Regions from separate parts of the Streptomyces sp. NPDC048001 genome, predicted to be linked through region 2. Evidence: riboswitches for the same ligand, from Rfam matches in the RefSeq annotation. Region 2 holds a riboswitch; each other region holds the start of a gene.
The links. Region 2 has a riboswitch for cobalamin ahead of metE (5-methyltetrahydropteroyltriglutamate--homocysteine S-methyltransferase). Riboswitches for the same ligand answer to the same signal wherever they lie in the genome.

Region 1 (7,322 bases), on a different contig from region 2:
CCCGCCCGCGGTGCCGTAGACACCGTGGCGCTGCCGCAGCTCGCGCATCTGCCCGGGCCCCAGCGGCAGCATCGAGAACATGCCCTTCTGCCGGGCGAGGGTCTCGGCGAGACCGCCGCGGTCCAGGGCCCGGAGGTTGCCGACCAGCTCGGCGCGGTTGGCGGCGATCCGGCCGCGCATGGTGTCGAGCTCCGCCCGCCAGTCGGCGCGCAGCCGCTCGTCGCCCAGGATGCAGGCGACGACGGCCGCCCCGTGCTCCGGCGGCATGGAGTACAGGGTCCGGGCGGCGTTCTGGAGGGCCGTCTCCACATGGCGCAGCTCCCGGGCGCCGGGGCCGAGGACGATCGCGCAGCCGGTGCGGTCGCTGTAGAGGCCGAAGTTCTTGGAGCAGCTGACGGCGATCAGCAGCTCGGGCAGCCGGTCGGCCAGCATCCGGGTGGCCCGCAGGTCGGCGTCGAAGCCGTCGCCGAGCCCGTGGTAGGCGAGGTCGAGGAAGGGGACCCAGCCGGCCTCCGCGGCGAGCTCGGCGAGCGCCTCCCAGCAGGCGAACGACGGGTCGACGCCGGTGGGGTTGTGGCAGCACCCCTGGAGGAGCACCACGTCGTGGCGGCCCGCCTCGCGCAGGTCGTCGAGGAGCGCCGCCTCGTCCGGGCGCCCCGCGGCGTCCCGCGTGCGGTAGGTGCGGACGGCCAGGCCGGCCGCCCGGAGGATCGGGCCGTGGTTGACGTACGCCGGGTCGCTGATCCACACCGTGGCACCGGGGCGGGTGCGGCGCACCAGGTCCGAGAGCAGCCGCAGGGCGCCGGTCCCCGCCACGGTCTGGACGGCGGTGGCGCGGGCGGTGCGCTCGGGGGTGGCCAGCACCTCCTGGAGCATGGCCCGGTTGAAGGCGGTGTTGCCGGAGAGGCCGCGGTACTCCTTGGAGGCGGAGCGCTCGGCCAGGCGCAGTTCCGCCTCCCGTACGGCCGACATCACGGGCGTGACGCCGGTCGCGTCCCGGTAGACGCCGAGGACGAGGTCGAGCCGCTCGGGCCGGGTGTCGGCGGCGAACTCGGCGGCGAGGTCCCACAGCGGGTCGGCGGGAGGGGGTGCGAGGAGCTCAAGCATCTGCGGAAACCTTGGTTCGTGGACGGTGGTTGGCGAGGACCACACCGGCGGTGATCAGGGGGACTCCGACCAGCACGGGCAGGGTCGGCGACTCGTCGAGCAGGGGGATGGCGAGCAGGACCACGACGACCGGGCTGAGGCTGCCGACGACGGAGCTCCGCTCCGGGCCGAGCCGGCGGATCGCGAAGGCGTACAGCAGCCCGGCGCAGAGGCCGACGCCCAGGCCCTGGACGAGGAGGAAGGTCAGGACGTCGCCGCCCTCGGCCCGGTGGAGGTGCGCGGGCAGCACACCGGTGAGCACCAGCAGGGCGACGACCGCGAAGGACGGCAGGCACAGCAGGCCGATGGAGCCGACGGGGTCCAGGTCGACCTCGCGCAGCCCCACCGTGTACAGCGCCCACAGCCCGCTGGCCAGGAGCAGGGTGCCGGTGCCGAGGAGCACGTCCCCGTCGAGTGCGACGGTGTAGCGGCAGACCAGCGCGGCGACCCCGGCGACGATCATGACCAGTCCGGCCCGCTGCGTCCCCCGGGGGACGGCCCCGCCGCCCGCGACGAGGAGGGCGCTGACGAACAGCGGGACCATCCCGGGGACGATCGCCCCGACGAAGGCCGCGGAGGTGAGGGAGCCGCCGAACATCGCGGCGAGGAAGAAGGGCACGCCCGCACCGCAGACGATCTTGGCGGCGGTGGCCGGGCGCACGGCGGCCAGCCTCCGGCGGCGGCGCCACAGGGCGGGTGCCAGCACCACGAGGGGGACGCCGAAGCGCAGCAGGGCGGCGTCGGCGGGCAGCAGCGTGGAGGAGCCGAGAGCGCGGGCGCTCAGCGCGAACCCGGCCCAGATCGCCACCGTGAGCAGCAGGGCCAGCAGCCCCGCCGCCTGCGGGGAGATTCCGGGGCCCGGGCGCACGCCGGAGCGCGGCGCGCCCCCCGCCCGGGCGGGGCCCTTCTTCGTCACGACCGCCACGGGTTTCCCTCCGCCTGTCGAACACACCGGGCGGAACCGTCCCGACCCTGACCTGGAAAGCAACGCTAGACCAGACGGAGGGGCAGGCGATTGCTAGTTCTGCCTCCCAGGCGTAGTTTTGGGGCAGGATCTGCCAAGGAGTACCTCATGGACGCCGTCGATCTCCAGATCGTCCACGCGCTGCAGGCGGACGGGCGCCTGTCGAACCAGGACCTCGCCGACCGGGTGCGGCTGTCCCCCTCGCCCTGTCTGCGGCGGGTACGCCGCCTGGAGGAGTCCGGCCTGATCAGCGGCTACACCGCGATGGTGGACCAGGTCGCCTTCGGCCTCCCGATCACGGTGTTCGTCCGGGTCCGGCTGGAGCGCCACACGGCCGAGGCCGTCAACGTCTTCGAGGAGCACGTCGGGCTCATCGAGCACATCCAGGACTGCTATCTGATGGCGGGCAGCAGCGACTACCTGCTCAGGGTCGTCATCGAGAGCCTGGAGGCCTACGAGGTCCTGGTGCGCACCCGGATCCACGCCATCCCCGGTATCGCCTCGATCGAGTCGAGCTTCGCCTTCGGCAGCGTGAAGCAGTCCCGGGTGTTCCCCCGGCCGGACCTCCCGGCCCACCCCGCGCCCGGCACCCGCGGGCGGTGAGCGGCGCCCGCCGGGACCGCGGCGGCCGCACCCCGTCCCGCAGGAGTGCCTGCCGGAGGCGGTCCGCAGCGCCGCCTCCCACCGCGGGACCAGAACGCCCGGGCCCCGGGGAGCCCTTGAGTCCCGGGCCCCGCCACCCGGCTGTCGGCGCCGGCCTCTACTGTCACTGTCCATGCTGACGGACACGAACAACCTGATCACGCTCGCGGCCGATCCGAGCGGCGGCACCCTCGGCCTCGAACTGCCCCCCGGGAGGCTGGTGGACGAGACGTACCAGGGGCAGTGGCCGTATCCGCTGCTGTGGCTGGCGGACACCCGCGCGGAGCCCGGGCAGTGGTCGGCGCAGGGGCCCGCGCTGCGCGCGGCGGATCTGGTCCCGGTGCTGGTGGACGTCGGCGGCCCGGCGGGCGGTCCGGAGAAGTGGGACCTGCTGTGCGGGAACCTGTCCTACCCGGAGGACCTCGGTGCCGATGAGGTGCTGGGCTATCTCTGGGGGGAGGTCCGGGAGAAGCGGGCCCGCAGGGAGGCCGGGGTACCCGGGCCGGGCGGGACGGCGGCCCCCTTCGACGTGCCGTGGCCGGGGCTCGCCCCCGCGGCCGGGCCGGGGGACGACCCCGACGCCCTGGCGGCCCGGACCGCCGACGCCCTGGCCGGTGCGGGCTCCTGGCTGCGGGACCCGCGTGCCGCCCTGGTGTCCGCGGAGTGCAACGCGGACATCCCCGCGGCCTGCGGCTGGTCGGGCTCCCTGAGCCACGAGGACGACCCCGGCGCCCTCAGCGCCGTCCTGCGCAGCTGGGGGGAGCGCTTCGGCACCCGGGTCGTCGCGCTCGGCGCGGACCACCTCGTCCTCTCGGTCGCCGCGCCGCCGACCACCGAGGCCCATGCCGAGGCCGTGGCCGCCGAGCACGCCGCCTTCTGCCCGGACGACCTCGTCCGCAGCGGCCACACCACGCTGCGCGACCACGCCGTCCACGAGATCCTCGGGCGGCGGACCTGGGTCCACCGCTGGGACTCCTGAGCCGACCACTGAGGCTGAGGTGCGCCGCCCGTCGGCAACGGGCGGGGGCCGCGCGCTCGTCCGCCGTGCCGGGCGGGGCCGCGGCGCCGGGCGGTGGCACGGGCCGGCCCGTGCCGCCCGGAGGATCGCCCGCCGGGACGGACGGGACAGCCCGTAGAGTGTGCCCTGCAGCTGGTTCGCCCCGTCCGCCAGGCGGGATGCGTCGCAAGAGGGAACCCGGTGGGAATCCGGGACTGCCCCGCAGCGGTGAGTGGGAACGAACGCCGTCTCACGCACTGGGCCCGTAGGAAGGGGCCCGGGAAGCGACGGCCACTAGGCGGCCCGCAGGCGCCCCGGCGTCCGCAGGCCGGGCCCGCGAGTCCGAAGACCTGCCGCTGCCCGTGCCCGACGACGCGCACGGAGATCCCGGGACCTCGAGGGCGGGTCGGCGGCAGGGGCCTTCCGCGCCCATCGCCCCTTCGCGTCCGCGCCCCCTTCCGGGATCGCCGACCCGGCCCGCGGAGGCGAGGTGCGTGACCGCGCACACCACCGTGTCCGGGTACCCCCGCCCCGGGGACGGGGGCGAGACCCGCCCCGGCCCCTCGAAACACCGGGCGGCGGCCGCCTGCACGGTCGGCGACCGCCCGCCTCGTACGGAGCTGACGACATGAACACCGGCACCACCGTCGGCGAACGGGCCCACAAGGCACCGGCCGACTCCCGTGTCACCCTCGCCACCATCATGAGCGAGCACGACACCAACCTCTACGGGACCATCCACGGCGGCGTGGTGATGAAGCTGATCGACGACGCGGCCGCGGCGTCGGCGGGCCGCCATGCCGACGGCCCGGCCGTCACGGTCTCGGTGGACCGGATGACCTTCCTCTCCCCCGCGCGCGCCGGTGACCTGCTGACCGTCCACGCGGAGCTGGAGCGCGCGGGCCGCACCTCGATGACGGTGGCCGTCCGCGTATCGGCGGAGCGCTGGAACGCCACGACCACTCCCCCCACCGAGGTGGCCACCGCCCGGCTGACCTTCGTGGCCGTCGACGAGCAGGGCCGCCCGCGGGCCGTGCCGGGGCTGGCGGCGCCGGAAAACCCGGCGTAGGCACCGCACGGGGCGGCGCGAGGACTCGCGGCGCCGTCCCGTGCCGTCGGGGCACCGGCGCCGGTGGGCGCCGCACGCTCCCCCGGTCAAGGCCGCCACACCGGCCCGCCGTACAGGGCCGAAACCCGACGTGCGCCGCACGGACCGCTTCTATGATCGGCCGCGCACCCGGCCCCTCGTCCGTGGCCCGCGGCCGCCTGCCGTACGGCCCCGCGGCGGGGATCCCGCCGGGCGCCCCGGCACCGGCCTGCCGGGACGGCACCAGCACCACCGCGACGCAGGACCTTCGCACGGCGCGGGGCGGCAACCGGAAGGCGGGGACGGCACGTGGGCCCGCCGACGCTGCGCCCGTGCCACGTGGCCGGGTGGTCGGGGCCCCGCCCCGCGGCGGCTACCCCCAGATGTCCTCGACCCACTCGGGGTGGTCTATGAAGGGGTTCCGGTTGCCCTGGATGGCGAATATCCGGTCATTGCGGGTCTGCTCGAAGGCGTCGGGCGGGTCCTGCAGGTTCCACTGGCGCAGCACGGACAGGCGGCCCATGAACGGGGAACTGCCGTTGCCCACCTGGTCGTTGGCTTCGAGGTCGGCGTAGCCGTCGCCGCCCTCGTAGCGCACGGTCATATAGAGGATCATCCGCGCGACGTCGCCCTTGACGGCGTCGCGGGGCTCGAAGCTGTCGGAGTCCCGGTAGCAGTCGCCCGCCTCGGCGACCGGTGAACCGCCCTCGTCGAAGTCCAGGTTGCCGCGGGCGGAGTTGACGGAGACGTCGGTGGGACGCAGGTGGTGGATGTCGGTGCCGGGCCCCTTCGAGGTGCCGAAGTCGCCGTGGGACTTGGCCCAGACGTGCTCGCGGTTCCAGTCGTCGGCGCCGCCGCCGTTGGTGTTCTTCGCCTGGGACCGGCCGGAGTAGAGCAGAAGGACGTTGTCCGGGTCGGCCGGGTCCTCGTCGGTGGTCTTCAGTGCGTCCCAGACCTGGGAGTAGGACAGCACGGTCTGCTCGCTGATCGTCGTGTGCAAGGCCGCCTTGAGGGCGGTGCCGGTCTTGCCCAGGGCGTCCTCGTAGTAGGTGCCTTCCCAGGATCCGGCGGCGGTCCCGGCGGCCGGGGACGCGGCGCGCGGGGCGGCGGTGGCGGATGCCGCGACGGGGACGGCCGTCGCGGCGGCGGCCACGCACGCGACGACGGGAAGCAGCCACGGGCGGCGTGTGCGGTGAGCGGACATGAGTGGGGGTGCCCTCTCCGTTCGGGCGGGCAGAAGCCCCGGCCCGGCGCTCGGGCGGGTTGCGGTGCACTGCCCGGCAGGTGGGTGCGGAACATTGGTTCCAAGCCAGAGCAGCTTGACATGATCAAGTCATGTTCGAGTGGACAGTACGTGCCGATCACGTGCCGAGGGCGTGAAGAGCACCTCGCGTGCGACGGCCGGACGTACACCCGGCACGGCGCCCGCCGGGCCGGGGCGGCGCCCGACGTCCCTCAGTCGGTCCCCCGGAAGATGTGCCGGTCCGGGGCGTCCACGTCCTCCCCCGCCAGCAGGGCCGGCCGCAGCGGGCGCCCGGGGAGCGCGCGCGGCGGCCCGGCCGGGCGGGCGCCCGGGGGCGGTGCCACGGGGTCGCGGTCGAGCACGAGCTTCTCCATGGTGCCTCCCGTCGTCATACGGCCGCCGCCTCGACCGGGCGCCGCGGCGGCGCCGCGGCGCGTGCGAGGAGGCACTCCTCCAGGAACCCGCAGACCCGCAGGTGGTACGTGCGGGCCGCCCAGCCGAGGCTGATGTTGTGCCCCGCGTCCGGCTGGTGGTCGACGCGGACCGGAGCGGACGTGAACGGCGCGGTCAGATCCGCCACGGCCGCGGCGTCGCACCGCCACCACTGCTCCTGCTCCGCGAAGGTGAAGCGGACGGGGACCTTCACCCGGGCGGCCAGGTGCGGGTGGAGCACCGGCCACCGGGGGCCCTCGGCCGCCTCGCTCTCCGGGACCGGCGCGATCAGGGCCCGGCCCAGCCGGAAGGCGTCCGGCGGGTAGAGGCGCAGGGCGCCCCAGTGCCTGCGCCACTCGCCCTGCCGCCCCGGGCCCGGCAGTTGGTGCGGGGCGACCGCGAGGCGGCTCCCGAGCCCGGAGACGTCCATGCCGATCAGGGCGTCCCCGAGCACGTCGGAGGCCGCCAGGGCGAGCTTGCCCCCGAAGCTGTGGGCGACCAGGAACACCCCGGCGCCGGTGTCGTGCCGCGCCGAGAAGCCGGCCAGCGCGGCGCCGAGCACCACGGCCGCCTCCTCGACGGCCAGGCCGCGGGGAAGCGGTAGGGCGGAGCTGCCGTATCCGGGCCGGTCGACGGCGAGCACCGTGTAGCCGAGCTGGGCCCCCAGGGTGAGGAGGGAGAGTCCGGGGCGGGCCCGGTTGTCGAAGTAGCCTGCGCGCATGCCTCCGCCGTGCAGGGCCACGAGCACCGCGCGCGGCGCCGCGCCCACCGGCTCGGCGAGCAGGGCGGAGAGGCTGAGGCCGTCGGCCTC
Region 2 (7,322 bases):
GTCCGCTCGGCCTCCTCGGCGGTCAGGGGCCGCTCGGTGAGCGGCGGGCAGCACCAGTCGCCCTCGGGCTTGAGCAGCGGCAGGTCCCTGGTCCTCGGCATGTCCCTATGTTGACACATGTCGAAGCAGCGGGTCCCGGGGTCACCGGGTCGCGACGCCGCCCGCCGGGGGGCGGTGGAAGTACGGGGGCCGCCATGACGCCCGGGCCGCCCTCCGCGCCATGATTCGATGAACGTCTATGTTGACGCATGTCGAATCAAGTGTCACTCTGGCGGCACAAGGCATCGACGGATATCGAATCAATGAGGAGTGCCGTGAGCACCACAGCCACCGACCACCTGCCCGTCCTCGTGATCGGCGCCGGACCCGCCGGCCTGGCGGCCGCCTCCCATCTCCTGGGACGGGGCATCGAGCCCCTGGTCCTGGAGGCGGGCCCGGGCGCCGGTGCGGCGGTGCGCGAGTGGGCACACCTGCGGCTGTTCTCCACCTGGGGCGAGGTCGTCGACCCGGCGGCCGGGAAGCTGCTGGCGTCCACCGGCTGGGTGGCGCCCGACGCGAAGGCGTACCCGACCGGCGGCGACTGGGTGGAGCGGTACCTCGAGCCGCTGGCCGAGGCCCTCGGCGGCCGGGTCCGCTACGGCGCCACCGTCACCGGCGTCTCCCGCGCCGGGCGCGACCGGATCGTGGACGCGGACCGCGAGGCCCGGCCCTTCGCCGTGCACCTCGCGTACGCCGGCGGACGTGAGGAGCGCATCCTCGCCCGGGCGGTGATCGACGCCTCCGGAACCTGGTCCACGCCGGGACCGGCTGCCGCCTCCGGCCTCCCGGCCCTGGGGGAGAAGGCCGCCGCCGCACGGATCGCCTACCGCGTCCCCGACCTGAGGGACCCGGCCGTCCGCGCCCGCTACGCGGGCAGGCGCACCGCCGTCATCGGCTCCGGCGCCTCCGCCTTCACCGCGCTCGCCGCGCTGGCCGACCTGGCCGCGTCGGAGGGCGGCGCGGGGACGAAGGCGCTGTGGATCCTGCGCAGGGGGATCTCCGGCTCCACCTTCGGCGGCGGCACCGCCGACCAGCTCCCCGCCCGCGGCGCCCTCGGCCTCGCCGCCAGGGCCGCCGTGGACGAGGGCCACGCCGAGGCGGTCACCGGCTTCCGCACCGAGGCGATCGAACGCGACGGCGACCGCCTCGTCCTCGTGGCCGAGGACGGCCGGCGCCTCGACCCGGTCGACGAGATCATCGTCCTCACCGGTTTCCGTCCCGACCTGTCCTTCCTCGGCGAACTCCGCCTGGACCTCGACGAGCGCCTCCAGGCGCCGGTCCGGCTCGCCCCGCTGATCGACCCCAACCAGCACTCCTGCGGCACCGTCTACCCGCACGGCGTGAAGGAGCTCTCGCACGCCGAGTCCGGCGTCTACCTGGTCGGCATGAAGTCCTACGGGCGCGCTCCGACCTTCCTCGCCCTCACCGGCTACGAGCAGGTCCGCTCCGTGGCCGCCGCCCTCGCCGGCGACCACGAGGCCGCCGGACGCGTCGAACTCGCCCTCCCCGAGACCGGCGTCTGCGGAGGCTCCGGCCTCTTCGACCAGCCCGAGACCGGCGAGACGGCCGGCGAGGGCGGCTGCTGCGCCCCCGTGCCGGTCCCTCTCGGCACGACCGGATCCGCACCCTCCGGCGGCTGACGCAGCCCGCAGCCCGCAGCCCACCCGGCCGGCGTCCGCGCACGGTGGCGGCCGGACCGCGGCACCGCACCCCGAGGCCCCCTGGACGCAGCGCATCTGACGGGGCAACTGCCGACCGGGGCGCCGAAGGCCGCCACCGCGCACGGCAGGCCGGCCGCAGGGGCGCGTGACCGGGGGAAGCGGGTGCCGGCCCCGCCGGCCAGACTGCCCACGGTGGTGGACCACCGCCCCCGTCGGGGGCCGGACCCCGCGGACCGCGGCCTCGGGTACGCCGAGAACCTCTTCCGCACGGCACCTCGCCGAACAGCCCGCCCGCAGCGCCCAGGTCCGCCCGCCGGCCCCGTACGACGGGCCGGGCCGGCGGGCGGTGCCGGGCACCGGGTCCGGGGCGGCCGGCACCTGCTCCCGGGTCATCCGCGGCCTACCGCGGGGCCGGGGCGCAGCCGCGCCCCGGCCCCGGCAGACCGAGGAGAGGGTCAGGACGTCGCGAGCTCACCGCGGACGGTGCGGGCGGCGGCGACCAGGTTCTCCAGCGAGGACCGCGTCTCCGGCCACCCGCGGGTCTTCAGGCCGCAGTCCGGGTTGACCCACAGCCGCTCGGCGGGGATGGCCTCCAGCCCCGTGCGCAGCAGCCCGGCGGCCTCCTCGGCGCTCGGGACGCGCGGGGAGTGGATGTCGTACACGCCGGGGCCCGCCTCGCGCGGGTAGCCGTGCGAGGCCAGCTCGCGGGCCACCTGCATACGGGAGCGGGCGGCCTCCAGGCTGATGACGTCCGCGTCGAGGTCGTCGATGGCCTGGACGACGTCCCCGAACTCGGCGTAGCACATGTGGGTGTGGATCTGCGTGTCCGGGCGGACCCCGCTGGTGCTCAGCCGGAACGCCTCGGTAGCCCACGCCAGATAGGCGGCCCGGTCGGCGGCCCGCAGCGGGAGGGTCTCGCGCAGCGCCGGCTCGTCGACCTGGATCACCGAGCTCCCCGCCGCCTCCAGGTCGTCCACCTCGTCGCGCAGGGCGAGCGCGACCTGGCGCGCGGTGTCGCCGAGCGGCTGGTCGTCCCGGACGAAGGACCAGGCCAGCATGGTGACCGGACCGGTGAGCATGCCCTTCACGGGCCGGTCCGTGAGGGACTGGGCGTACGTCGTCCAACGGACCGTCATCGGCTCGGGCCGCGAGATGTCGCCCGCGAGGATCGGCGGGCGGACGTAGCGGGTGCCGTAGGACTGGACCCAGCCGTGCTGCGTGGCGAGATAGCCCGTGAGCTGCTCGGCGAAGTACTGGACCATGTCGTTGCGCTCGGGCTCGCCGTGCACCAGGACGTCCAGACCGCTCTTCTCCTGGAAGGCGATCACCTCCTGGATCTCCGCCCTGATGCGCTCCTCGTACCCGGCCGGGCCGATGCGGCCGGCACGCAGCTCGGCGCGGGCGGTGCGCAGTTCCGCGGTCTGCGGGAAGGAGCCGATGGTGGTGGTCGGCAGCAGCGGCAGGCCGAGGTGGGCACGCTGGGCGGCGGTGCGCTCGGCGTACGGCTGGGAGCGGCGTGCGTCGGCCTCGGTCACCGCAGCGGCACGGGCCCGCACGGCGGGGTCGCGGGTGACGGGGGAGTCGGCGCGGGCGGCGAGGTCGGCGCGGTTGGCGGCCAGCTCGGCGGCGATGGCGCCGGTCCCCTGGGACAGGCCCTTGGCGAGGGTGGCGATCTCGGCGGTCTTCTGCCGGGCGAAGGCCAGCCAGCGCAGGAGCTGCGGGTCGATGTCCCGCTCGGCCGCCGCGTCCAGGGGCACGTGGAGCAGTGAGCAGGAGGCGGCCACGTCGACCCGGTCGGCCAGACCCAGCAGGGTGCCGAGCGTGGACAGGGACGCGGTGAGGTCGTTGACCCAGACGTTCCGGCCGTTGACGACGCCGGCGACCAGGCGCTTGCCCGGCAGCCCGCCCGCGGCGGCGAGCGCGTCCAGGTTGGCGGCGGCGGCCCCGGTGAAGTCCAGGGCGAGACCCTCGACCGGGGCCTTGGCGAGCAGGGGCAGCGTCTCGCCGAGCCGGTCGAAGTACGAGGCGACCAGCAGCCGGGGCCGGTCAATGAGAGAGCCCAGCTCGCGGTAGGCGCGTTCGGCCGCGTTCAGCTCGGCCGGGGTGCGGTCCTGCACGAGCGCGGGCTCGTCGAGCTGCACCCACTCGGCGCCCGCCGCGCGCAGGTCGGCCAGCACCTCGGCGTAGACGGGCAGCAGCCGGTCCAGCAGGGTCAGCGGGTCGAAGCCGGCGGGGACGCCGGGGGCGGGCTTGGACAGCAGGAGGTAGGTCACGGGTCCGACGAGGACCGGTCGGGCCGCGAGACCGAGGGCCAGCGCCTCCTTCACCTCGCCGACCTGCTTGGCCGGGTCCGCCGCGAACGCGGTGTCCGGTCCCAGCTCGGGCACCAGGTAGTGGTAGTTGGTGTCGAACCACTTGGTCATCTCCAGCGGCGCCACCTCCTGCGTGCCGCGGGCCATGGCGAAGTAGCCGTCCAGGGCGTCGGCCGCGACGGCGGTGCGGTGGCGCTCGGGGATCGCGCCGACCATGACGGTGGTGTCCAGGACGTGGTCGTAGTACGAGAAGTCGCCGGTCGGCACCTCGTGGACGCCGGCGTCGGCGAGCTGCCGCCAGTTCTCCCGGCGCAGCTCGGCGGCCGTGCCACGGAGGGCGTCGGCGGTGACGCGGCCCTTCCAGTAGCCCTCGATCGCCTTCTTCAGTTCCCGGTTCCGCCCCTGGCGGGGGTAGCCGTACACGGTGGGCCGTGCTGCCGCGGCTGCGGACTTCGCTGTCACGGAGATCTCCTTCGCGAGATGAATCCCTGAGATCCCGGAGACGGGACGAGAGCGCGAAGGAACGGCGGACCGGACGGGAACGATCCCGCGCGGCAAGACGCGGTCGACCGCCTGGTGTGATCGCCGACCCGCCCTCGAGGTCACCGGGATTCCGCGCGCGAGCGGGTCGCACGCGGGCAGTCGGCAGGTCTTCGGACTCGCGGGCTCGCCCTCCCGGGGGAGGACACCTACTGGCCGTCGCTTCCCAGGCCCTTCGGGCCCAGTGCGTATGACGGCGGTCGTTCCCGCTCACCGCTGCGGGGCAGTCCCGGATTCCCACCGGGTTCCCTCTTACGACGCATCCCGCCTGGCGGACGGGGCGAACCAGCTGCACCGGGAAGCCTACGGGTAGTCGCATTGGAACGTACGCAGGTGTCCGTCATCCGGATGGGATCCGTCTCACGCGGGCACCGCCCCGGCCCCTGCCGGGGACGGGAGCCGGGCGCCGCCCGCACCCGCCGCGGGGCGGGAAGCGCGGCATCCGCGCCTCCCGCCCTCTGCCGCCCCCGGGACCCTCACCCCGGCGGGCGGTGCGGGCCCCTCAGCCCGCGTCCGGACCGGGCGGTCGGCCCCGGTCGTAGGTGTGGAACCCCCGCCCGCTCTTCCGGCCGAGGAGCCCCGCCTCGACCATGCGCTGCAGCAGCGGCGGCGGCGCGTAGAGCGGCTCGCGGAACTCCTCGTACAGGGACCGTGCGATCGAGGCGACGGTGTCCAGGCCGATCAGGTCGGCGAGCTTCAGTGGCCCCATGGGATGGGCGCAGCCCAGCTCCATGCCCGCGTCGATGTCGGCCGCGGTCGCGAAGCCCGACTCCGCCATCCGGACGGCGGACAGCAGGTACGGGACGAGCAGCGCGTTGACGACGAAGCCCGACCGGTCCTGGGAGCGGATCACCGTCCTGCCGAGTGTGCCGGTGGCGAAGTCCCGCACGGCGGCGATCGTCCCGGGGGAGGTGTGCAGGGAGCCGACGACCTCGACCAGCGGCAGCACCGGGACCGGGTTGAAGAAGTGCAGCCCCACCACCCGGTCGGCGCGCCCGGTCGCCATCCCGAGCCGCATGACCGGCAGGGAGGAGGTGTTGGTCGCCAGCACCGCGCCCGGATCCTCGACGATCTTGTCCAGCGCCGCGAACACCTCGGTCTTGGCCGCCGGGTTCTCCACCACCGCCTCGACGACGAGCTGCCGGTCCGCGAGGTCGTCGAGGGTGCCGGTGAAGACCATCCGGGCGAGCGCGTCCCGGGCGTCCGCCTCCTCGGCCTTGCCCCGCCGGACCGCCCGGTCGAGCGAGGCCACCACCCGGTCCCGCGCGGCGCGGGCGGCGGTGGCGTCCACCTCGCACACCACCGTGTCCAGCCCCGCCCGCGCGCAGACCTCCGCGATGCCTGCCCCCATCTGTCCGCCGCCGACCACGCCGACGCGCCGGATGTCCCCGCTCACGCCCCCGCCCCCGTCCGCCGCACCAGGTGCTCCGTGTAGGCCTCGGGGGTGAAGAACAGCGGCAGTTCGCCGCCCAGCGCCGTCCGCTCGAACAGCCCGCGGACCTCGTCGAGCGGAGCCCACGGGTACGCGGCACCGAGGGCGGCGAGTTCGTCGTCGAGGATGCCGAGCACCTCCTCCCTGCCGATCACCCGGTGCCGCAGCCACTGCCAGATCTGCACACGCGCGATCTCGGCGGTCGCCGCGTCCTCCATCAGCCCGTCCACGGCGACCGCGCCCCGGCCGCGGAGCCAGGCGGAGAAGTACCGCAGTGCGACCGCGACGTTGGTGCGCACGCCCTCGGGCGTCGGCGGGCCGCTGATCCTGCGCACCGACAGCAGGTCGGCGGGCGCTGCCTCCACGTCCCCGCGGGTGCGGTCGAGCTGGTGGGGCCGGTCGCCGAGGACGCCGTCGAAGACCTCCCGGCACACCCGCACCAGCGCCGGGTGGGCGACCCAGGAGCCGTCGAAGCCGTCCTCGGCCTCGCGCTCCTTGTCCAGACGGACCGTGGCGAGCGCCGCTGCGTCGGCGGCCGGGTCCTTCTGCGGCACCTGGGCGGCCATCCCGCCGATGGCGTGGGCGCCGCGCTTGTGGCAGGTGCGGACGAGGAGTTCGGTGTAGGCCCGCATGAACGGGGCGGCCATCGTCACCTTCGCCCGGTCCGGCAGGAGGAAGTCCGTGCGGTGACCGAACGTCTTGATCAGGCTGAACAGGTAGTCCCAGCGACCGGCGTTGAGACCGGCGCTGTGCTCGCGCAGCTCGTAGAGGATCTCCTCCATCTCGAAGGCGGCGGTGATCGTCTCGATGAGGACGGTCGCCCGGACCGTGCCGCGCGGGATGCCGAGCAGCTCCTGCGCGAGGACGAAGACGTCGTTCCACAGCCGCGCCTCGTAGCGGTTCTCCAGCTTCGGCAGGTAGAAGTACGGACCCCGGCCCGCGTCGATCTGGCGCCGGGCGCAGTGGAAGAAGTACAGGCCGAAGTCGACGAGGGCGGCGGGCACGGGGGCGCCGTCGTACTCCAGGTGCGCCTCGTCGAGGTGCCAGCCGCGCGGGCGGACCATGAGGGTGGCGACCCGGTCGCCCAGGTGGTGCTCCGTGCCGTCCGCCGTGCCGAAGTCGATGCGGCCTTCGATCGCGTCGAGCAGGGCGAGCTGACCACCGACGATGTTGTTCCAGGTGGGGGCGGTGGCGTCCTCGAAGTCCGCCATCCACACCTGCGCACCCGAGGTGAGCGCGTCGACGGCCGTCCGGCGGTCGGGCGGCCCGGTGATCTCCACCCGCCGGTCGCTCAGTCCGGGCGCGGGCGGCGCCACCTGCCAGGAGTCGTCGGCGCGG
Region 3 (7,322 bases), on a different contig from region 2:
CGACCGGGACACCCGGTTCCTCGAACCGCTGAGGCAGCAGGGCATCGGTGTCCTCCGGGCGGATCTGCTGGACCCGGCGACCGACCCCGGCCTGTTCGACCTGATTCACGCCCGGTTCGTGGTGATGCACATCCGCGAACGCGGGCAGGTGCTGCGGCGGCTGGCGTCCTGGCTGCGGCCGGGCGGCCTGCTCGTCGTCGGCGACAACGCCGACCTGGGCACACCCGGATCGCCCCACGAGCGGTACCGCACCACCATGGGCGCGCTCTGGCTCGCCCTGGAGCAGGCCATCGGCACCGACATCGACCACGGCCGCCGCCTCCCCGCCGCCCTGGCGACCGCGGGCCTGGTCGACATCGGTGCGGCGGTGGACATCCCGCCCGTCGGGCCCGGCACCCCGATGTCGAGATTCTGGCGGCTCACCCTCGCCCAGGCACGCCCCCTGGTCGTGGCCACGGGTCTGGCGGACCACGCGGACGTCGACGCGGTGGAGGCGTACCTGGAGGCCCCGGACACCTGGGACCTGTCCCTCGGCCTGGTCACGGCATGGGGGCGGCGTCCCCGCGCCGAGTAGGGCGGGCGGCCGGGCTGCGGGGCTTGCCCGGGGTGCACTGCCGGCGCCGCCGGGCGGACCGCGGGAGGCCGGGCGCGAGGCGCCCGGCGGGGGCTTCCCGCCGGGCGCCTCGCGCGGGCCGGCCGGACTCCCGGCCCGTCAGGAGGCCCCGCAGAGCGCGATCGCCTGCACCTTGCCCTTGACCTGCTGCGCCACCCAGCCGTCACCCGAGCCGGACGGGGAACTGGTGCGCACGTAGTCGTAGATGTTCCCGCCGTTCGCGCGGTGGAAGGTGTTGGAGAAGTGGCCGCCTCCGACGACCCTGCTGCCGGACGGGCAGGTCGCCTTGACCGCCTGCGCGTCGCCGCTCGGGTCGCTCACCACCACACCCGGCGCCTCGTCCGCGGGCACGCACAGCGCCACCGCCTGCACCTTGCCCTTCATCTGCTGCGCCACCCAGGCGTCACCCGCACGTGAAGGGGAGTTCGCGAGCACGGCGTCGTACATCGTGCCGCCGTTGGCGTAGTGGAAGGTGTTGGAGAAGTGGCCGCCTCCGACGACCCTCCTGCCGGACGGGCAGGTCGCCCTGGCCGCCTGCGCGTCGCCGCTCGGGTCGCTCACCACCACACTCGGCGCCCGGTCCTCGGGCGCGCACAGGGCCACCGCCTGCACCTTCCCCTTGACCTGCTGCGCCAGCCAGCCGTCACCCGCACGCGAGGGGGAACTGCTGCGCACGTAGTCGTAGATCGTGCCGCCGTTGGCGTAGTGGAAGACGTTCGAGAAGAAGCCGCCTCCGGCCACCCTGGTACCGGAGGGGCAGGTCGCCTTGACCGCCTGCCCGTCCGCGCTCGGGTCGCTCACCGCCACGCTCGGCGCCTCGTCCGCCGGCACGCACAGGGCGACGGCCTGCGCCTTGCCCTTCAGCTGCTGCACGGTCCACCCGTCGCCCGCGCGCGTGGGCGCGTTCGCCCGCACCGCGTCGTAGATGTCGCCGCCGTTGGCGTAGTGGAAGGTGTTCGAGAAGTGGCCGCCTCCGGCCACCCTGGTACCGGAGGGGCACGTCGCCTTCGACGCCTGCCCGTCGGCACTCGACGGACCGACCACCACCTGCGGCGCGGTGGGTGCGGCGGCGGGCCGCGCTCCGGCGGGCGCCGCCCCGGTGAGCAGGAGCAGCGGCAGCACCGCGGCGGCGGCGCAGAGCCGGACCCGGGCAGTAGCCAGTGGGTTCATGTGGGGGAGGTTCCTTCCTCGGCCGCGACCCGCCCGGTGCGGATCGCCACCGCTGCCGACTCCCCGCCCCCACCCCCGACAAACACCCCAGGCAGCCGGACAACTCCTCTGGGTGACATTCGTCGTATCGCGAGAACCCCGGAAAGGATTCGCCCGTCTCGGCGCCGACCGCGGCGACGACACCGCGGCGGACGGGGCGGGTTCAGCCCGCGACCCCCCGCCGCACCGGGACGCCGCCCGGCCGTCGGTGCAGCACGCACTCCCCGCACATCCCGCCGCCGGGTGCGCGGTAGTACAGGCAGCAGCTACCGCGCCGGTAGGCGAGCGGGTCCCGGTCGAGGACCCCCTCCCCCGCCATCGGCTCCCGGTCGAGGAGCGCGCCGGCCAGGGCCACCGGGTCGCCCCCGGCGCCGGGAGCGTGTCCGCCGAGCACCCGGGCGGCACCGACCAGGGCCGAGGCCGCATTGCCGCGCAGGGTGAGCGGGGAGAGGGTGAACTCGCGGCGCAGGACCAGGGCGAAGGGCTCCAGGTTGCGCACCATGACGGTGTCGTGGAGCGCGTCCACCAGAGCCGCCGGGGACGGTGCGCCCACCGCGGTCCCGGGCGGCGGACAGGCCGAGGGCCGGGGCAGCCAGAGTTCGATCGGGCCGGTCGGGGGCGTCCGCCACAGCAGCCGGTCGGGGGCGAGGTCGGGCACCCGGCCGGTGAGCACGGCCGCCCCCAGGGCGACGGACCACAGCCGGGCGGCGGTGCCGATGTGCAGGGTGGAGGCGGCGACGCGCCGCTGGTCGGAGCCGAGTCGCCGGCCGACCTCCGCCACGTACCCCTCCAGCACCCGCCGGTCGCCGTAGAGGGCGGAGAGCGGCCGGAACCCGGCGGCGTCGGGCCGCTCGCCCGCAGCGATCTCGAAGTAGGGCCCGACCGCACCCACCCGCGCGAGCAGGTCCGGGGTCACCGCCCGGCCGCCCCGGCACGAGCGGTGCGGACCACCGCGCGGGGCCCGGTCCGCCGGGGTGCCGCGCCGCGCCGCGCATCGCCGTACCGGGGGTCGCCGCCTGGGAGGCACACGGTGCCACCGTCCTCTCTCGGGGAGCTCCGCCCCGGGGTGCCGAGGTGCGACGGCGCGAGTCTCCTGACTCGGGATCCACGCTCCCCCGGCCTTCAGGCCCCTCGCAGGGGCCGTGGCCGCCGCGGGGTCGCTCCCCCTTCACAGTGGCGGTACCGTGCCGGACTCCCACCGGCTTCCTGCGCGCCGTCGCCTGTCCGACGCAGCATCCCAGAAGCGGCGCCCGGCGCGCCAGCGGGCCTTCCGGGGGCGGTCCGGACGGTGGCACCCGCACGCGGAGCGGTTGCCACCTCCGGGAAATATACCCACAGGGGTATCCTGGGTCAGCGTGGAAGACGGAGGACGGGAGGAAACCCGGTGAAGGTAGAAGAAGAGGCGGCCCCCGCGGTCCTCAACCGCCTGCGCCGCGCCCAGGGCCAGCTCGCCGGTGTCATCGCCATGATCGAGTCGGGCCGGGACTGCAGGGAGGTCGTCACCCAGCTGGCCGCGGTCTCCCGCGCACTGGACCGCGCCGGGTTCAAGATCGTGGCCAGTGGGATGCGCCAGTGCCTGACCGACCCCGGCGAGGAGGCGCAGCCGCTGACGGAGCAGGAGCTGGAGAAGCTGTTCCTGGCCCTGGCCTGAGTCGCGCGGCGCCCGCTCCGGGGCCCCGGCCCGGCACCGGGCCACCGCCCCCGGCGCGGGCGCCGCGGGCGGTCGCACCCGGCCGGGTCCGGTTCAGTCCCCGGCGGTACGCCCCGGCCCGGCCTCGGCCGGGTCGGGAGCCGGTGCGGTGCGGGGGCCCGCGACCCTGCCGCCCTCCGGCCCGTCTCCCGGTGCCGCCTCCCGGCGGTCGGCCCCGGAATCGGACCCGGTGTCATCGTCGTCGCCGCCGGGGATGCCCGCCAGGTCGTCCACATGGAACATCCGCGCGATGGGCACATCGGTGCTGCTGTGGGCGACGATCGACGCCGCGATGCAGACGGCGATCAGCGTGTACGCCTGCTCGCCCTGCGGGATCCCCGCCTGCAGCACCAGCAGGCCGTAGACCACCGAGGCGAAGCCCTTGGGCCCGAACCAGGCCGCGACCAGCTTCTCCCGGCGTGTGAAGCGCGTCCCCACCAGGGACAGCAGCAGCGAGGCCGGGCGGATCAGCACGATGGCGAGGAAGACCGCCGCATACCCGCCGAGGGACAGGTCGCCGAAGAGCTGCGGGGTCAGCAGGGCACCGAAGACGAGCAGCGCGGCGAACTTGGCGAGCTCGGCCAGCGCCTCGCCGAGCGGCTCGAAGGCGGACTTGGCCTCCGGGGAGACGGCGGTGAGCACCGCACCGGCGGAGAAGGCCGCGAGGTAGGGGTTGGCATGGGTCAGGTGGCACAGGCCGTAGAGGATGACGCCGATCGCGAGCGGCAGCAGGGGCTGCAGCTTCGGCTCCGGACCCAGCAGACGGAAGCGCGCCAGGTAGTTGACGAACAGCGGCAGGACCACACCGAAGGCCAGTCCCAGCCCGAGCTCCAGGGCGATCTTGGCGGGCGAGGACTCGGCGCTGCCGGCCGTCGGGCCGGCGGCCGCGATCAGCAGCAGGACCACGGGGAGCGCCAGGCCGTCGTTGATGCCGCTCTCCACGTTGAGCAGTTGGCGGAGCTTGGCCGGGACCTCCTTGCGTCCGACGATCGCCGAGGCGAACACCGGATCGGTGGGCGCGAGGACGGCTCCCACGAGGAAGGAGGTCGTCCAGTCCAGCCCGACCAGGTAGTGCGCGATCACGGCCATGCCGACCAGCGCGAGCGGCATGCCGAGGCTCAGCGCCCTGGCCGGGTTGCGCCAGTTGCGGCGCAGCGCCGGGAGGGAGACGTGCATGCCGTCGGTGAAGAGGACGGCGAAGAGGGCGAGGTCCGCGGTGACGCCCACGATGCCGCTGTCGGGGGTGACATGGATCAGCCCGAGGAACCCGTCGCTGACGAGGGCGCCGCCGACGAGGAAGAGCAGCGAGGTGGAGAGCACCGTCCGGGCGGCCAGGCCCGAGAGCAGCACGGCGATGAGCAGCGCCGCTCCGAAGACAGCGACAAGGACCATGACCTGGACTTCCGTTCGGCGAGTGCGGCCGTCCGCCGGTCGTGGCCCGGTGCCGGCCGACCGGTCGCCACCCGTCGGCCACCGCGGTCCGGTCCGCGGGAACACGCCCCCGGACGACCGCTGTCGGCACCCTCCCGGCCGCGTCGCGGACGGCGGAGCCGCGGCCGGGCGGCACGACGGTAGCGCAGCGCGGGCCCCTGCGGGCTACCGGGGTCCCGCAGGGCGCGCGGCCGCTCCCGCGGGCCCCCGGGGCGCCCGCGGCGGTACGCCGTCAACTGCCGCGCCCCCGGCCCGGGTCCGGGTGCCGGGGCACCCGGACCCGGGGTACGGAGCGCGCGCCTCCTTGATGGGCAAGTGAGCACTTGCCTATCGTGGGGGTGTGGCCGACGACGTCTTCAGAGCCCTCGCCGACCCCACCCGCCGCACCATCCTCGACGAACTCGCCGAGAGATCCGGGCAGACACTCTTCGAGATCTGCGGGCGGTTGGGCACGAAGCACCGGCTCGGCCTCTCGCGCCAGGCGGTCTCCCAGCATCTGGCGGTGTTGGAGGCCGCGGGTCTGGTCGAGACCCGGCGGGAGGGCCGCTGCAAGTTCCATGTACTGAACACGGCCCCGCTGCGGCGGATCACCGAGCGGTGGCTCGGACCCGACACCGCGGGCCCCGAGGGGAGTTCCTCTTGAAGATCCATCTGACCAGCGTCTTCGTCGACGACCAGACCAGGGCGGAGCACTTCTACACCGAGATCCTCGGCTTCGTGAAGAAGCAGGACGTACCGGTGGGCGGGACGGACCGGTGGCTGACCGTCGTCTCCCCCGACGAGACCGGCGGGGCCGAGCTCCTTCTGGAGCCCGCCCGCCACCCGGCCGTGGGCCCCTACCGCGAGGCGCTGGTCCGGGACGGCATCCCGCTCGCCCAGTTCGCCGTCGAGGACGTGTACGCGGAGCACGCGCGGCTGAGCGGACTCGGCGTGCGCTTCACCCAGGACCCCCTGGAGGCGGGGCCGGTCACGACGGCCGTCTTCGACGACACCTGCGGCAACCTGATCCAGATCGCGACGGTCCCGCGGTAGCGGGCGCCGGCCCGCGCCCGTCCGGTTCCGGACGGGCGCGGGGGGCGCGGGCAGGCGGCGCGGGGCGGGCGCGGGCGAAGGCGGCGGGCGGGGGTCAGGCGAGGGCGACCAGTTCCCGGTACTCCTCGCCCCACAGGTCCTCGTCCGCCTCGGGCAGCACCAGGACGCGGTCGGGCCGCAGGGCGTCCAGGGCGCCCTCGTCGTGCGTCACCATCACGATCGCCCCCGGGTAGGCCCCCACCGCGGCCAGCACCTCGTCGCGGGAGGCGGGGTCGAGGTTGTTGGTCGGCTCGTCCAGCAGCAGCACATTGGCCCCGGAGTGCACCAGACCGGCCAGGGCCAGGCGGGTCTTCTCCCCGCCGGAGAGCACCCGGGCGGGCTTGTCGGCGTCGTCGCCGGAGAACAGGAAGGCGCCCAGCACCCGGCGGGCCTCACCGTCCGTCAGATGCGGTGCGGCCGCGGCCAGGTTCTCCCGGACGGTGCGGCCGGGATCCAGGGTGTCGTGCTCCTGGGCGAAGTAGCCGAGCCGCAGGCCGTGCCCGTGGACCACCCGCCCGGAGTCCGGGCGCTCGGCACCGGCGAGGACGCGCAGCAGGGTCGTCTTGCCCGCGCCGTTCAGGCCCAGGACGACCAGGCGGTTGCCGCGGTCGACGGCCAGGTCCACCCCGTCGAGGACCCGGTGGGCGCCGTAGGACTTGCCCAGGGCCACGGCCCCGAGCGGCATCCGGCCGCAGGGCGCGGGCTCGGGCAGCCGGATCCGGGCGGTCCGCTCGGTGCGCCGCACCGGCTCCAGCTCGGCCAGCATCCGGTCCGCGCGCCGGGCCATGCTCCTGGCCGTGACGGCCGTGGCGGAGCGGGCCTTCATCCGGTCGGCCTGGGCGTGGAGGGCGGAGGCCTTGCGCTCCGCGTTCGCCCGCTCCCGGCTGCGGCGCCGCTCGTCCGCGGCGCGCTGGGCGAGGTAGGCGCTCCAGCCCGTGTTGTGCAGGTCGACCGCCGCCCGGGTGGCGTCCAGGTGGAGGACCCGGTTGGCGACCACCTCCAGGAGCGCGGTGTCGTGGCTGATCAGGACCAGCCCGCCCTGGTGCGCCCGGAGGTGGTCGCGCAGCCAGGCGACCGAGTCGGCGTCCAGGTGGTTCGTCGGCTCGTCCAGCAGCAGCGTGCCACCGCCGCCGGCGAAGAGGATGCGCGCCAGTTCCACGCGGCGCCGCTGGCCTCCGGACAGGGATCCCACCGGCTCGTCCATCACCCGCTGGGGCAGTCCGGTCCCGGCGGCCACCCGGGCGGCCTCGGCCTCGGCCGCGTAGCCGCCGCCCGACTGGAAGGCGGCCTCGGCCCGCGCGTAGGCGT
Region 4 (7,322 bases), on a different contig from region 2:
GTGTGCCCCAGCCGCGCCGCCTGGGCCTGCCTCACCTGGTGCACCGCGTCCAGCAGCAGGAAGCTGATCCGGTACATCACCAGGGCCACGTCCACGACGGGCGCCGGGACGCCCGCCCGCACCAGCCGGGGCAGGACGTCCGACAGCGGGGTGGTGAACGCGAACAGCAGCACCCCGAGGGAGGCCGCCGAGGTCCGCAGCAGCAGCCTGCCCGCGTCGGCGGGTCCCTCCGGCGCCAGGGACACCAGCCCGGCCGGCCCGCCCACGGCGAACAGCAGCGGGACCGCCCCGGTGACGCAGAAGCCCAGCGGGATGCGGAACGCCCGCCACAGCTGACGCGGGGGCACGCCCGCGGGTCCGAGGAGCACGGCGAGCGTGGCACCCGCCACCAGCACGGCGCCGGGCCAGGGCGGCAGGCACACCGCCGAGACGGTCAACCCCAGGCCGAGCAGGGCCTTCTCGGCCGGATGGCGGCGGCGCCAGCGGCTGCTGTGCGCCGCAGCGTCGATCGGCAGCACGTCTCAGCCGCTCTCTGCGGTCCCGGCGGCGTCGTCGGAGGGCTGCGCCGCCCGTGCCCTGGCCTCGCCCTGGCGGCGGCCGCGGTGGACGCCGAAGTAGTAGGCGAGGACACCGGCGCCGAGGGCGGCCTGGAGCGAGAAGAGCCCCGACTCGATCTCCCCGGAGGGCGGCTCGTACAGCGGGGAGAACCAGGGTTCGTAGTCCGGCTCCAGCTCGGTGATGGCGGCCTCGGCCTGGCCGTCCGCACCGGCGAACGGCTCCTCCTTGTGGTCCCCGAGGCCCAGGGCGAGGGGGAGCACCGCGAGCGCCAGCACGGCGAGGACGAGCAGCGCGTTGATCTTCGTGTTCCGGTTCATCGGGCCGCGGCCTCCTTGTGTGCTGCACGGCCGCCGGACACCAGCACGCCGAGCCGGGTCAGATCGCCCTTGCTGGACTTCACGAGCAGCCGCATCACCAGCACCGTGAGCAGGCCCTCGCTGACCGCCAGCGGGAGCTGCGTGACGGCGAAGATGCCCGCGAACTTGGCCAGCGAGCCGGCGACTCCGGTGCCCGGGTCCGGGAAGGCCAGCGCCAGCTGCACGGAGGTGACGCAGTACGTGGACAGGTCGGCGACGAAGGCGGCGAAGAACACGCTCACCATCAGCGGCACGTCCCAGCGCCGCAGCAGCCGGAACACCGCGTACCCGGCCCAGGGCCCGACCACCGCCATGGAGAAGACGTTGGCGCCGAGCGTGGTGAGCCCGCCGTGCGCCAGCAGCAGCGCCTGGAACAGCAGGGTGATCGTTCCGAGGACCGCCATCACCGGTGGTCTGAACAGGATCGCGCCCAGGCCCGTTCCGGTGGGATGGGAGCAACTGCCCGTCACGGAAGGGATCTTCAGCGCGGACAGGACGAAGGTGAACGCACCGGACGCCCCGAGCAGCAGGGTCGACTCGGGGTGGGCCCTGACCTCGCGGGACAGTGCGCGGACGCCGTGGACGACGAAGGGCGCGGACGCCGCGCCCCAGGCGACGGCGTGCAGCGGGGGGAGATACCCCTCGGCTATATGCATGGTTGGGAGACCCTCTCCAGCACCTCGTGGATGGACAACGCGCCCTGGCCGGTCTCCTGGCTGACGGGAAGGTGCCCGGAAGGACTCTTCCGGGCACGGCGAACCGCCCGGCTCCGCCTTCCCAGGCACCGCGGTCTCCCGCGGCGCCCAGTGGCTCCCCGAAGGGGGTGGAGCCGGACTCCCGATCACAGTGGCGAGGGCCGCACCGGTACCGCACCGGTTTCCCGTACACCAAGGCCCCGTGACACTAGTCCCCCGGCCGCCGCCACCACAAGGCACGCACCGGTGCACCCACCGGCGCGCGGACCCCCGCCCGCGCCCTCACTCCTTGCGGTAGCCGTACGCCTCCCCGGCCGCCGCCGCCACCGCGTCCAGGTCGCCTCCGGCCGAGGCGGTGACCACGGCCGCCACCGCGCCCTCCACGAACGGCGCGTCCACCAGGCGGGTGCCGGGGGGCAGTTCGCCGCCCTCGGCGAGCAGGGCCTTGACCGTGAGCACGGCACTGCCCAGGTCGGCCAGGACCGCCACGCCCGCCCCCGCGTCGACCGAGCGGGCCGCGGCGGCGATCAGCTCGGCGCTGGTGCCGGTGCCGCCGTCGGGCCCGCCGCCCGCCGCGGCGACGGGAGCGCCCTGCGCCCCGCCGCCCGCCAGCTCCGAGGCCAGTTCCGCCACCGACTCCGCGACCCGGGCGCTGTGCGAGACGAGCACGACGCCCACCCGCGCGGTGCCGCCGCCCGCGGCCGTCCCGCCGTTCACGACGCCCCCCGGGCGGCGGTCTCGGCCAGCGCCGCGACCAGCAGCGCCGACGATGTCGCCCCGGGGTCCTGGTGGCCGATGCTCCGCTCGCCCAGATAGCTCGCCCGCCCCTTGCGGGCCCTCAGCGGCACCGTCGCCAGGGCGCCGCCGGCCGCCGCGGAACCCGCCGAGGCGAACCCCTCGGGGTCCTCGGCCAGCGCCTGCGCGGCGGGCTCCAGCGCGTCGATCATCGTCTTGTCCCCGGGCACCGCGCCCCCCAGGCGGGACACGGCCGCGACCCCCTCCTGCAGCGCCTTCGCGAACTGCTCGGGGGAGACCTCGCCCGCCGGGCCCAGCGACTTGCCCGCGCTGCGCAGCAGCGTCCCGTACAGCGGGCCCGAGGCCCCGCCGACGGAGGAGATCAGCCGGCCTCCCGCCAGTACCAGCACCGCGCCCGGGGTCGCGGGTGCCGCCTCCTGAAGGGCCGCGGTCACCGCGGCGAAGCCGCGTCTGAGGTTGGTGCCGTGGTCCGCGTCCCCGATCGCCGCGTCCAGCTCGGTCAGCCGGTCGGCCTCGCGGTCCACGGCCGCGGCGGCTGCCGACAGCCAGCGGCGGAAGAACTCGGTGTCGAGCACGGGCGCTCCCTCGGGGTTCGGGCTCATGGGTGTCCGGGTGGTCGGTCCGCTGTGTGCGGGGCGGTTCCAGGTGCCGGGCGGGCCCGGCGGGGCGTCAGCGGCCCCAGCGCAGGGCCGGGGTGGCCACCGGGGCGTCCCACAGGCGCAGCAGCTCCTCGTCCGCCTGGCAGAGCGTCACCGAGCAGCCCGCCATGTCCAGCGAGGTCACATAGCTGCCGACGAGGGTGCGGACGGCGGGCACCCCGCGGCTGCCCAGCACCCGCTGCACCTCCGCGTTGAAGCCGTACAGCTCCAGCAGGGGGGTGGCGCCCATGCCGTTGACCAGCGCCAGCACCGGACCGGTGGGCTGCAGGTCGTCCAGGACGGCCTCCACCGCGAAGTCCGCGATCTCCCCGGAGGTCATCATCGGCCGCCGCTCGCGGCCCGGTTCGCCGTGGATGCCGACGCCCAGCTCCAGCTCGCCCGCCGGGAGGTCGAAGGTGGGGCCGCCCTTGGCGGGCGTGCTGCAGGCGCTGAGCGCCACCCCGAAGCTGCGGGACGAGGAGTTGACCTTCCGGGCCACCGCCTCCACCCGCTCCAGCGGGGCGCCCTCCTCGGCCAGCGCCCCGGCGATCTTCTCCACCAGCAGCGTGGCGCCGGTGCCCCGGCGCCCGGCGGTGTAGAGGCTGTCGGTCACGGCCACGTCGTCGTCGACGAGGACCGTCGCCAGCCGCACCCCCTCGTCCTCGGCCAGTTCGGCGGCCATCGCGAAGTTCAGCACGTCGCCCGTGTAGTTCTTGACGACGAACAGCACGCCCTCGCCGCTGTCGACCGCGGCGGCGGCCCGCACCATCTGGTCCGGAACGGGGCTGGTGAAGACCTCGCCGGGGCAGGCGGCGTCGAGCATCCCCGGCCCCACGAAGCCCCCGTGCAGCGGCTCGTGGCCCGAGCCCCCGCCGGAGACCAGGGCGACCTTCCCCGCCACCGGGGCGTCGCCGCGCACGATCACCCGGTTGTCCACGTCGACGGCGAGCTCGGGGTGGGCGGCGGCCATCCCCCTGAGGGCGTCCGGGACCACCGTCTCCGGCACATTGATGAGCATCCTCAACGCATTCCTCCTGGCGGCCTCGCCGATGTGCTCCCCGCCGGGGCGGTGCCCCGTGCGGGGAGGCGGAACGAACTCCGGCGCCCTGCGCGCCGGCGGGTGCCGCGGGCGCTCGCGCCGCGGTGCGGACGCCGGCCCGGCGGGGCACCGCCGACGGGTGCCAGGATCCCCGGGACGGGCCGCGGCCGCAACGGCGGCACCCGGCGCGACCGCGGCCCGAAGGTCCCGGCACCGAGGTCGGGGGCCTCACCCCTCCTCCTCCGCCGGTCCGGCCTGGCGGCCGAGCTTGCGGCTGACCTGGCTGCGCACCCGGCGGGAGACGGTGGTCGTCGCGGCGGTCAGGAAGACCACGTTGTAGAGGATCTGCACCACGGCCACCACCCGGGCGGTCTGCCCGGTGGGCACGATGTCGCCGTACCCCACCGTCGCCAGGGTCACCACCGTGAAGTAGAGCGCGTCCACCCGCGTGCTCAGTCCCTCGAACTCGCCCGGCTTCTGGGCCAGTGCCTGGTAGGCGCCCGCGAAGACCACCACCGACATGCTGACGAGCAGCATGATCGCGAGCGCGGGGCGGGCGTGGGGCCGGTCCAGGATGACGTTGCGGATCTGGTGCAGCAGCAGCAGGGCGATCGACACCAGCGCCACGCAGAACACCACCCAGCTGAGCGTCGGCCGCTCCGGCCCCAGGTGGTTGATGGGCAGCAGGAAGTAGGCCACCGCCATCAGCGCGACGGCCGCCGTCGCCGCCGACCACCGCACCGCGGGATCCGCGTCGCGCAGGCGGCGCAGGGGGCGCGGGCGCCTCACGGCCTGCCGCCCTCGGCCCGGGGGTCCCCCTTCGGGGCCCCTCCGCCGCCCGCACCGGGCCCTCGCCCGGCGCCCCCGGCGCCGTCCGCGCCCTGCGCGGCGACGCCGGTCGGCCCCGCCCCGGGGACGCCCGGCGCGCCGTCCCCGGCACCGTCCCCGGCGGCGGGCTCGCCCGGCGGGCGCTCCAGCAGCTCGGCGGTCACGAAGCCGACCACCGCGCACACCGTGATCAGCGGCATCTGCTGCTGGGCGTCCGGGCCCAGCAGCAGCATCGCCAGCACCGCGCTGGTCACCGGCAGCCGGGTGATCGCGGCGGCCGCCGTGACCAGGCCCACGGCCAGCGCCGGCGTGGTGCCCAGCCCCGGCAGCCCGGACACCGCGACGCCGCCCGCCGCCCCGATCAGCACCGCCGGGAAGATCGGCCCCCCACGCAGGCTGCCCAGGCACACGCCCCAGGCCAGGCCCTTGCACAGCATCAGCACCAGCAGGGCCCCGACCGACCAGGAGTGGGGGTGGGCCGCCAGCTCGGCGAGCCCCGCCTGCCCGGACAGCGCCGCCTCCGTGGGACTGCGGCCCGTCAGCAGCGCGTACGCGGCCAGCAGCACCCCGACGGCGGCGGCGCACAGCACGGTGCGCAGGGCCGTGCGGCGGCCGGTCCAGGCGGCGGTCACCCGTCCGACGCGGTGCATCGAGGTGACGACGAAGGCCAGGACCACCGCCAGCGGCACGCCCCACAGGAAGTCCCCCGCGTCGGGCGAGGCGGGCGGCGGGACCTCGGGAAGCGACAGTGCGCCGATGGACAGCCCCGTCCAGTTGCCGAAGCCGGTGAAGACCAGCGCCCCGACCCCGCTGGCCAGCAGGCACGGCAGCAGGAGGATCACCATCCGGGGGGCCGCGAGCCCCGCGGCCTCCAGCATCAGCACGGCGGCGACCACCGGGCCGCCCAGGATGGTGGAGATGGCGGCCGTGGACCCGGCCGTGCCCAGCACCATCGCCGCCTGCGGCTCGGCCTCCCGCTGGGCGGGCCGCAGCACCAGCAGCGCCAGCCCGCTGCCGACGGCCATCAGCGGGGCCTCGGGGCCGAGCACCACGCCCAGCGGCAGGGTCGCCACGGCCGCCAGCACCACGCCGGGCAGGGCCCGGGGGCCCAGCACAGGTCCGCCCAGTCCGTGCACCGGCACATGCCCCCCGCGGCCGGGCATCCGGGTGACGATCGGCGCCAGGATCAGTCCGGCCAGCAGCAGCGCGGGCAGCGGCCACCACCAGGGCGCCTGGTCGTACCCGGCCTTCCTGGGAAGGGTCTCCCACACCCAGTGCTGGAGCTGGTGCTGGGCACTGACGAAGAAGAAGCAGGCCAGCGCGATCGGGACGCCGATGACCGCGGACGCCACCAGCAGCCGCGCGTAGCCCCGGTTGTGGAGCATCTCGCGCAGACCGGTCGCTTCGGCCATCGGCCCTCCCGCAGTCGCCGTCCGCCCCAGTCAACGCCGGAGCGCGGGCACCGCGCCCGGCGGACTGACCGGTCCGGGTGACGCACCGCACCGCCGCGCGTCCCGCGAAGGGGGGCGCGACCACCCGTTCGGCCCCCGCCGGCGGGTGGGATCCCCGCCCGCCCGGGACGCTCGAAGCCCCGCGCGACACGGCACGGGCCGCAGAAGGAGCATGTCCATGAGCCAGCAGACACCGCCGGCGGGAGCACGGCCGCCGGTCCCCGATCCCCGGAGCGGCTGGGTCACCGGCGGAGTGGTCTTCGCCGGGATCCTGATGATCTGCGGCGGCGTCCTCGCCGCACTGCAGGGGATCGCCGCGATCGCCGAGGACGACTGGTACGGCCGCGTCGGCGACTACGTGTACCGCATCAACCTCACCGGATGGGGCTGGATCCACCTGATCATGGGCCTCCTGGTGGTCCTCGTCGGCGCCTGGGTCCTCAAGGGAGCGCCGTGGGCCCGCTACACCGCCATCGTGCTCGCCTCGCTCTCCCTCATCGCCCAGTTCCTCTTCCTGCCGTACGCGCCGATCTGGTCGGTGATCATGATCGCCATCGACGTCTTCGTCATCTGGGCGCTTGCCGCCTACCAGTCCCACGACAGTCCCCTGAGCGCCCCCTGAGCGCCGGCCCCGCCGCCCCCGTGCGGGGCGGCGGCGGCGCCGGGCGGGCGCCCTCCGCCCGGACCCGGGTGCCTGGGCGGGAACCCGTCCGGCCCCGGGGGCTGCGGCACCGGCCGCGGCGGAGGGAGTATGGGGGTACCCGTCATCCCGGTGCGGGGAGCTGCGAGCCGTCGCAGGCCCCCGCGCACCGCGACAGGGGAAGGAGCGACGGTGGGCAGCGCCGACCTGTTCCGTGCCGGTCTCGCCGACGACGGCACCACGGATGCCGCGCTGTCGCCGCCCGGAGGGCTGATGGACGTGCTCGGCGTCGCCGCCGTCGTCCTCGACGCCCAGGGCCGGGTCGTGCTGTGGAGCCCGCAGGCGGAGCAGCTGCTCGGCT

Region 1: another riboswitch for cobalamin. It lies ahead of ACGF15_RS11740 (acyl-CoA thioesterase); the one in region 2 lies ahead of metE (5-methyltetrahydropteroyltriglutamate--homocysteine S-methyltransferase).
Region 3: another riboswitch for cobalamin. It lies ahead of ACGF15_RS11875 ((2Fe-2S)-binding protein); the one in region 2 lies ahead of metE (5-methyltetrahydropteroyltriglutamate--homocysteine S-methyltransferase).
Region 4: another riboswitch for cobalamin. It lies ahead of ACGF15_RS08075 (energy-coupling factor ABC transporter permease); the one in region 2 lies ahead of metE (5-methyltetrahydropteroyltriglutamate--homocysteine S-methyltransferase).

What each region holds. Positions count from the first base shown of each region.
Region 1 covers NZ_JBIDBN010000005.1:296,902-304,223, reverse strand. Annotated here, with positions in the region: gene ACGF15_RS11760 (aromatic amino acid transaminase) at 1-1,107, opposite strand, end outside; gene ACGF15_RS11755 (DMT family transporter) at 1,100-2,071, opposite strand; gene ACGF15_RS11750 (Lrp/AsnC family transcriptional regulator) at 2,219-2,713, shown strand; gene ACGF15_RS11745 (DUF4253 domain-containing protein) at 2,886-3,731, shown strand; cobalamin riboswitch at 3,887-4,122, shown strand; gene ACGF15_RS11740 (acyl-CoA thioesterase) at 4,378-4,818, shown strand; gene ACGF15_RS11735 (endonuclease I family protein) at 5,210-6,040, opposite strand; gene ACGF15_RS11730 (hypothetical protein) at 6,292-6,471, opposite strand; gene ACGF15_RS11725 (alpha/beta hydrolase) at 6,468-7,322, opposite strand, start outside.
Region 2 covers NZ_JBIDBN010000022.1:44,357-51,678, reverse strand. Annotated here, with positions in the region: gene ACGF15_RS28705 (metalloregulator ArsR/SmtB family transcription factor) at 1-101, opposite strand, end outside; gene ACGF15_RS28700 (NAD(P)-binding domain-containing protein) at 315-1,679, shown strand; gene metE (5-methyltetrahydropteroyltriglutamate--homocysteine S-methyltransferase) at 2,156-4,474, opposite strand; cobalamin riboswitch at 4,639-4,857, opposite strand; gene ACGF15_RS28690 (3-hydroxybutyryl-CoA dehydrogenase) at 5,055-5,948, opposite strand; gene aceB (malate synthase A) at 5,945-7,322, opposite strand, start outside.
Region 3 covers NZ_JBIDBN010000005.1:324,864-332,185, reverse strand. Annotated here, with positions in the region: gene ACGF15_RS11885 (class I SAM-dependent methyltransferase) at 1-574, shown strand, start outside; gene ACGF15_RS11880 (hypothetical protein) at 713-1,783, opposite strand; gene ACGF15_RS11875 ((2Fe-2S)-binding protein) at 1,986-2,738, opposite strand; cobalamin riboswitch at 2,910-3,030, opposite strand; gene ACGF15_RS11870 (metal-sensitive transcriptional regulator) at 3,207-3,473, shown strand; gene ACGF15_RS11865 (cation:proton antiporter) at 3,567-4,904, opposite strand; gene ACGF15_RS11860 (metalloregulator ArsR/SmtB family transcription factor) at 5,284-5,586, shown strand; gene ACGF15_RS11855 (VOC family protein) at 5,583-5,975, shown strand; gene ACGF15_RS11850 (ABC-F family ATP-binding cassette domain-containing protein) at 6,070-7,322, opposite strand, start outside.
Region 4 covers NZ_JBIDBN010000003.1:337,621-344,942, reverse strand. Annotated here, with positions in the region: gene cbiQ (cobalt ECF transporter T component CbiQ) at 1-518, opposite strand, end outside; gene ACGF15_RS08080 (energy-coupling factor ABC transporter substrate-binding protein) at 522-875, opposite strand; gene ACGF15_RS08075 (energy-coupling factor ABC transporter permease) at 872-1,570, opposite strand; cobalamin riboswitch at 1,599-1,821, opposite strand; gene ACGF15_RS08070 (PTS fructose transporter subunit IIA) at 1,892-2,326, opposite strand; gene dhaL (dihydroxyacetone kinase subunit DhaL) at 2,323-2,967, opposite strand; gene dhaK (dihydroxyacetone kinase subunit DhaK) at 3,035-4,027, opposite strand; gene ACGF15_RS08055 (ion channel) at 4,271-4,831, opposite strand; gene ACGF15_RS08050 (chloride channel protein) at 4,828-6,282, opposite strand; gene ACGF15_RS08045 (hypothetical protein) at 6,500-6,943, shown strand; gene ACGF15_RS08040 (SpoIIE family protein phosphatase) at 7,235-7,322, shown strand, end outside.